Linked DNA regions of Undibacterium sp. 5I1. The protein of the gene in region 1 interacts with the protein of each later gene in a pairwise test. Links are inferred from orthologs where the notes say so. Each region holds a gene or a part of one and is shown on either strand. Other genes may lie near its edges. The genes, in order: gyrA and gyrB.

Evidence for each region.
Region 2: the proteins of gyrA (region 1) and gyrB interact in binary tests that used the Escherichia coli proteins (3 or more experiments, as listed by UniProt). The link is inferred for Undibacterium sp. 5I1 from one-to-one orthologs.

What each region holds. Positions count from the first base shown.
Region 1 is NZ_JAVIWI010000001.1:2,436,589-2,440,081, forward strand. Bases 34-3,193 are described here. They hold gyrA (DNA gyrase subunit A), read right to left. Parts: upstream 2,889-3,193; coding sequence 234-2,888; downstream 34-233. Other genes in these bases: serC (3-phosphoserine/phosphohydroxythreonine transaminase), read right to left, coding at 34-161. In the rest of the region: more of serC, read right to left, coding at 1-33. UniProt on the Escherichia coli protein: A type II topoisomerase that negatively supercoils closed circular double-stranded (ds) DNA in an ATP-dependent manner to maintain chromosomes in an underwound state.
Region 2 is NZ_JAVIWI010000001.1:3,546,018-3,549,415, reverse strand. Bases 334-3,398 are described here. They hold gyrB (DNA topoisomerase (ATP-hydrolyzing) subunit B), read right to left. Parts: upstream 3,082-3,398; coding sequence 586-3,081; downstream 334-585. Also shown: RGU72_RS15490 (DUF3334 family protein), read right to left, coding at 1-205. UniProt on the Escherichia coli protein: DNA gyrase negatively supercoils closed circular double-stranded DNA in an ATP-dependent manner to maintain chromosomes in an underwound state.

The DNA.
Region 1 (3,493 bases):
TGCGCTGCTGCAATAATCGACATAAATTCTGGTCCGCGATGACTCATTTCCATGACCGACATGCCGCTACCATGCCAGTTCAACATTTCTGCTGCTGCCTGCTGCAACACCTCTATAGGTAATACGGCAGGTCCGGCAGAAAAATTGTAAATCGCTGTCACGATGTTGTTCACGTTTTCGGTCACTTTATCAATCACTTTGGAAGTAGAACTGGCAATCATCGTCGTCAAAACTTATTCCGTTGCGGCTTGTTCACCTTCGGCGCCATTGTCTATATCTGACTCAATAATCGCATCGACATCGACATCGACATCAGTTTCAACAATGCGTTGCAAACCAGACAGCTTGGTACCATCTTCAACAGCGATCAAAGTAACACCTTGCGTTGCACGTCCCATTTCACGGATTTCAGATACCCGTGTACGGATCAATACGCCGCCCGTAGTGATCAACATGATTTCGTCATTAGTGTCGACCAAGGTTGCTGCCACAACTTTACCGTTACGTTCAGAAGTTTGAATCGCAATCATGCCTTTAGTGCCGCGACCATGACGGGTGTATTCCAAGATTGGTGTGCGTTTACCAAAGCCGTTTTCAGTAGCCGTCAAGACTGACTGTTGCTCATTCTCAGCAACTAACAATGCGATGACTTGTTGACCCTCTTCCAAATTCATACCACGCACACCACGTGCAGTGCGACCCATAGGACGTACGTCGTTCTCGTCAAAGCGCACCGCTTTACCGGAATCTGAAAATAGCATCACATCGTGCTTGCCGTCAGTCAGTGCAGCACCGATCAGGAAATCGCCTTCATCCAAATCGACTGCAATAATGCCTGCTTTACGCGGATTACTAAAATCGTTCAGCGGTGTCTTTTTCACGGTACCAAGACTGGTCGCCATGAAAATGTAGTGATCTTCAGGGAAGCTGCGGTTGTCACCGGATAGTGGCAAGATCACTGTAATTTTTTCGCCGTCCTGCAATGGGAACATGTTCACAATAGGCTTACCGCGTGAGTTGCGAGAACCTTGCGGCACTTCCCATACTTTTAACCAATAGAGACGGCCGCGGTTCGAGAAGCACAAGATGTAATCATGCGTGTTTGCCACGAACAATTGTTCGATCCAGTCATCATCTTTTGTCGCTGTCGCTTGCTTGCCACGACCACCGCGTTTTTGCGCACGATATTCCGATAATGGCTGCGACTTCATGTAACCGGTGTGTGAGAGCGTGACCACCATATCGACTGGCGTGATCAGATCTTCTGTTTCTAAATCAGTGGCATTGTGTGTAATCTCGGAGCGGCGTACGTCTTTGTTGCCTTCGCCGTATTCATTACGTGCTGCCGTCAACTCATCAGTGATGATGACGGTAACGCGCTCGGGCTTGGACAAAATATCCAGCAAGTCAGCGATTACAGACATAACGTCTTTGTATTCGTTAACGATCTTATCTTGTTCCAGACCAGTCAAGCGTTGCAAACGCATTTGTAAAATTTCTTGCGCTTGATCATCGGACAGTTTATACAAACCGTCTTTTTGAATACCGTAATGTTTAGGTAAATTCTCTGGACGGAATGCGTCGATACCGGCAGGATTGTCAGCAGCGGTGCGTATCAACATCTCGCGCACCATAGAGCTATCCCAAGCACGATTCATCAATTCCAACTTAGCCAATGGCGGTGTCGGCGCAGCTTTGATGATGGCAATGAAGTCATCGATATTTGCTAACGCAACTGCCAGACCTTCCAGCACATGGCCGCGCTCACGAGCTTTACGAAGCTCAAATACAGTGCGACGCGTTACAACTTCACGACGATGTGACAGGAAGCAATCCAGCATCTGCTTCAAGTTCAATAACTTTGGCTGACCATTTACCAAAGACACCATGTTCATACCGAAGGTATCTTGTAATTGGGTTTGCTTGTACAAATTATTGAGCACAACTTCCGGCACTTCACCGCGCTTCAATTCAACGACAACGCGCATACCGGATTTATCTGACTCATCACGAATATCAGAGATGCCGTCGAGTTTTTTATCCCTTACCAACTCAGCGATTCGTTCTAGCAAAGATTTTTTATTTACTTGGTAAGGCAACTCATCGACGATCAGAGCAGTACGATTTTCTTTACCAAATTCTTCAAAATGCGTTTTAGCACGCATTACTACTCGTCCTCGTCCCGTGCGGTAACCATCACGCACGCCAGAGACGCCATAAATAATTCCTCCAGTAGGGAAATCTGGCGCAGGAATAATTTCGATCAGCTCGTCAATTGTGCAATCCGCATTGCGCAACACATGCAAGGCACCATTAATGATTTCAGTAATATTATGCGGCGGAATATTGGTCGCCATACCAACCGCAATACCGGAAGCACCATTGATCAGCAAGTTAGGAATACGCGTCGGCAATACTGACGGCTCGCGCTCTTTACCATCATAGTTAGGAACAAAATCGACGGTTTCTTTTTCGATATCAGCCAGAATTTCATTAGCAATTTTATCTAGCCGGCACTCGGTATAACGCATCGCAGCAGCATTATCGCCATCCACCGAGCCAAAGTTACCCTGACCATCCACTAAAGTGTAGCGCAAGGAAAAGTCCTGTGCCATCCGCACCAAGGTATCGTAAATCGATGCATCGCCGTGGGGGTGATACTTACCCATGACTTCACCGACTACACGTGCACATTTTACAAATGGACGGTTATAAACGTTGTTCATTTCGTGCATGGCGAATAACACGCGTCTGTGCACAGGCTTCAAACCATCACGTACATCCGGCAAGGCACGACCAACAATCACGCTCATGGCGTAATCGAGGTAGCTCTTGCGCATTTCTTCTTCAAGGGAAATCGGGAGTGTTTCTTTAGCGAATTGATCCATTGGCGGGCCGGCAATTTAGAGCTTGGTTAAATAACGATGGGTTGAAAATGACTTGCAATCAAACTCGCGCCTAAAAACTACAACTTAAAAGACCTTCGAATATGAAAATTTAGCCATCTATTTTCAATGCTTAACTACCGATTTTAACATGCCAATCCTGCTATTCATGTGGTTTTTGAACTGAGCTAACAAGGTGATAATCAGTTATGTCACAGTAAATATTGATAGTTGCTAAGCAAGCCCATACGCAAGATTCCATATTACATGAGCATTAGCGAATCGCTTAGAGTGCTTTTTTATACATTGAACACTTTCTAAGCATCATCAATGAATAATACAAAAATAGTAACGACTCCACTTGAACTTATTTGCGCTATGAATATGTATAAATATTTACCACGACTTAATTTTGCGCTTAAGCTAAGCATCCAAGATCAAGCGATTTCAAGACAAGCATCTAGGTGTTAAAATAATGAATGATATGAAGTCTAAGCGTATTCGTGCGGCGAGGTCGGTTGTTAAAAGACGACACGCAAACAAAATGTTACTTTCTTAATTTAACAATTTTGGCTCGCCAACCTGTCTTGTGGCAGAATAATCAAAGT
Region 2 (3,398 bases), 1.1 Mb from region 1 along the record:
GCACTACCAGGCCAGAAAATCCGCCGTCAAATAAGACAAAGCAACCGATATCAGGCTTCAGACCGATCTTGGTTACCCGCTGCACCATGGCAGAGTAATGAATCTTGCTTTGCGTCGCTACGTTCAATACGCGTGTGACCGAATTGCATAAACTGGTCAAAAGATCTTCGGTTCCATAAACGACCGTTTTTTCTTCTTTAATCATGTGCGACTCCTAAAGGTATTTTTTGAATTTACTTTTGTTTTATTCGCCCAGTACGCGGTGCGCTATTGCCTGTACATCGCTTTGCCCAGATCCAGGCCCTACATTTTGCAGCGTCGATGGTGCGGCGAGCGCCATGCAAGCTTTTGCGCTCGGACACGGTGATCCATGGAATTAGTTAAGAATATTCAATGGGACACGCGACGTCCAGTTGTTTCACGCTTTCTGTGCAATTTGCTGCAGCTTTATGCCTGTGATGGACGACGGTATGTTGCTGAATTGATCTTTTTTCCTGGTCAAAAATGGTGTGCTCGTCAAAACCAATATCTGTAAAAAAAGCCATCCAAAAAATGGATGGCTTTTTTGATTGTTATATTTTTACGTTAAACGTCAATATTCCCAGCCCGCAGCGCATTGGATTCAATAAATGCTCTGCGTGGTTCTACATCATCGCCCATTAGCGTAGTAAAGATCTGATCCGCAGCAATCGCGTCTTCGATTTGTACTTTGAGCAGGCGGCGTACTTTTGGGTCCATGGTGGTTTCCCATAACTGCATTGGGTTCATTTCGCCTAGTCCTTTGTAGCGCTGTTTGCTGACGCCGCGTTCGGCTTCGTCGCGCAGCCATAGCATGGCGTGGTGGAAGTCGGCTACGGCGCTTTCTTTCATACGCTCGCCTTCGCCACGGCGGATGAAGGAGCCTTCGCCCAGCAGGCCGCGGAAGGTGTTAGCGGCGTTTTCTAATACTTTGTAATCGTTGCTGTCGACGAAGTCGGCGTCGATGCTGCTGACTTTGACGTTGCCGTGGTACATGCGTTCTATGCGCAGGCCGAAGGTGCCTGACAAATCATCCGTGCGTACGATGGCTTTGACTGCCGGGTCGTTGATGGTGGTGGTAAGGGCGGTGGCGGAGATTTGTGCGTTTTCTGCCGTGTCCATTTTGAGCGTGACGCCGGTCATGATGGCGGTGAGAGCGGCACGGTCGATCATGCGGGTCAGGCGCGTCATGATGGCGTTGGCGAGATTGTATTGGCGTACCAGTTCTGCCAGTGGCTCGCCCGTGATCGGGTCTGCGCCTGTGCTTGGTATGAGCGATGCGCCAGTCAAGGCAACGGTCATCATATAGCTGGCTTCTTCAGAGTCATCTTTGAGGTAGCGCTCATCGCGGCCAGCTTTTACTTTGTACAAAGGTGGCTGGGCGATGTAGATGTGGCCGCGCTCTACCAGTTGTGGCATCTGGCGATAGAACAAGGTCAGTAGCAAGGTGCGGATATGGGCACCGTCGACGTCGGCATCAGTCATGATGATGATGCGGTGGTAGCGCAGTTTTTCTACATTGAATTCGTCTGGGCCGATGCTGGTACCTAGCGTGGCGATCAGAGTGGTGATCTGTTCGCTGGAGAGCATTTTTTCAAAGCGGGCTTTTTCTACGTTGAGAACTTTACCGCGCAGTGGCAAGATCGCCTGGAACTTACGATCCCGGCCTTGCTTGGCGGAGCCACCTGCGGAGTCACCTTCGACGATATACAGTTCGCACAGCGCAGGGTCTTTTTCCTGGCAATCGGCGAGTTTAGCGGATAAGCCTAGGCCGTCCATGACGCCTTTACGGCGGGTTAGTTCGCGGGCCTTGCGAGCTGCTTCGCGCGCGCGTGAGGCCTCTACAATTTTGCCGCAAATGATTTTGGCGTCGTTAGGGCGCTCTTGCAGATAGTCGGATAAAGTTTTGGCGACAATTTCTTCTACCGGGCCGCGGACTTCGCTGGAAACCAGTTTGTCTTTGGTTTGTGAGCTGAACTTTGGCTCAGGTACTTTGACGGACAAGACGCAGGTTAAGCCTTCGCGCATATCATCGCCGGTGACTTCGACTTTAGCTTTTTTAGCGTAGTCGTGTTCTTCGATATATTTATTAATGACGCGGGTCATCGCTGCGCGCAAGCCAGTCAGATGGGTGCCGCCGTCACGTTGTGGGATGTTATTGGTAAAGCATAAAACTTGCTCGTTGTAGGCGTCGTTCCATTGCATGGAAACGTCAACGGTGATGTTGGTGCCTTGGTCAGACAGACGCTCACCAGTGGCTTGGAAAATCGTTGGGTGCAAGACGCTTTTAGATTTGTTGATGTATTCGACAAAGCCACGGGTGCCGCCTTCAAAGGCAAACATTTCTTCTTTGCCTGTGCGTTGGTCGGTGAGTTTGATGCGCACGCCATTATTGAGGAACGATAATTCGCGGATACGCTTTGCCAGAATCTCGTAATGGAATTCGACATGAGTGAAGATTTCTTCATCGGCCCAGAAGTGGACTTCGGTACCGCGTTTGTCGGTGTCGCCGATGACTTTAATCGGGGAAACGACAATGCCGTCGATGGTTTCTATTTCACGGTTTTGCGGTACGCCGCGGACAAATTCCATCGCATATTGTTTGCCATCGCGGCGGATAGTGAGCTTGAGTAATTTGGACAGTCCATTTACGCAAGACACACCAACGCCATGCAAACCGCCGGAGACTTTGTAAGAGTTTTGATCGAACTTACCACCAGCATGCAGCTCGGTCATAACGATCTCTGCCGCGCTGCGTTTTGGGTCGTGCTTGTCGTCCCATTTGATACCGGTCGGAATGCCGCGACCGTTATCGGTAATGGAGATGGAGTTGTCGGCATGGATGGTGACGTTGATCTCGGTACAGTGACCAGCCAGCGATTCATCAATTGAGTTATCCAGCACTTCAAATACCAGGTGATGCAGACCGGTGCCGTCCGATGTATCGCCAATGTACATGCCGGGGCGCTTACGCACGGCTTCCAAACCTTCCAGTATCTGGATTGAGGACGCGCCATAAGCATTTGGCTGCGCTGGAGTGTTGTCTTGGGTGTTCTCGGACATGGTTACCTTCTTTATTATGGTCTTACTTGTTCTAACGTACTAACTGATCTGGAGTTTTAGTTCCCACTCGCAAGCAGCGTCATTGCTGAATGCGGGGCTGGGATGAGGGCGCTTAGTTAGTCAACTTAGTGAGTCAAATTAATTCGTCAACTTAGTTATCAACTTAGTTATCAACTTAATTCGTCATATCACTTGAATAAATCCGGCACAAACCACTTTGAAATCCATAGCGGAATTTGTGTAAATCCGGATTACCTAATCTCCCTCACTCCCCAGCCGCATTCAGTAATTAGGCTGCATGCGGCTGGGGAGCTTTA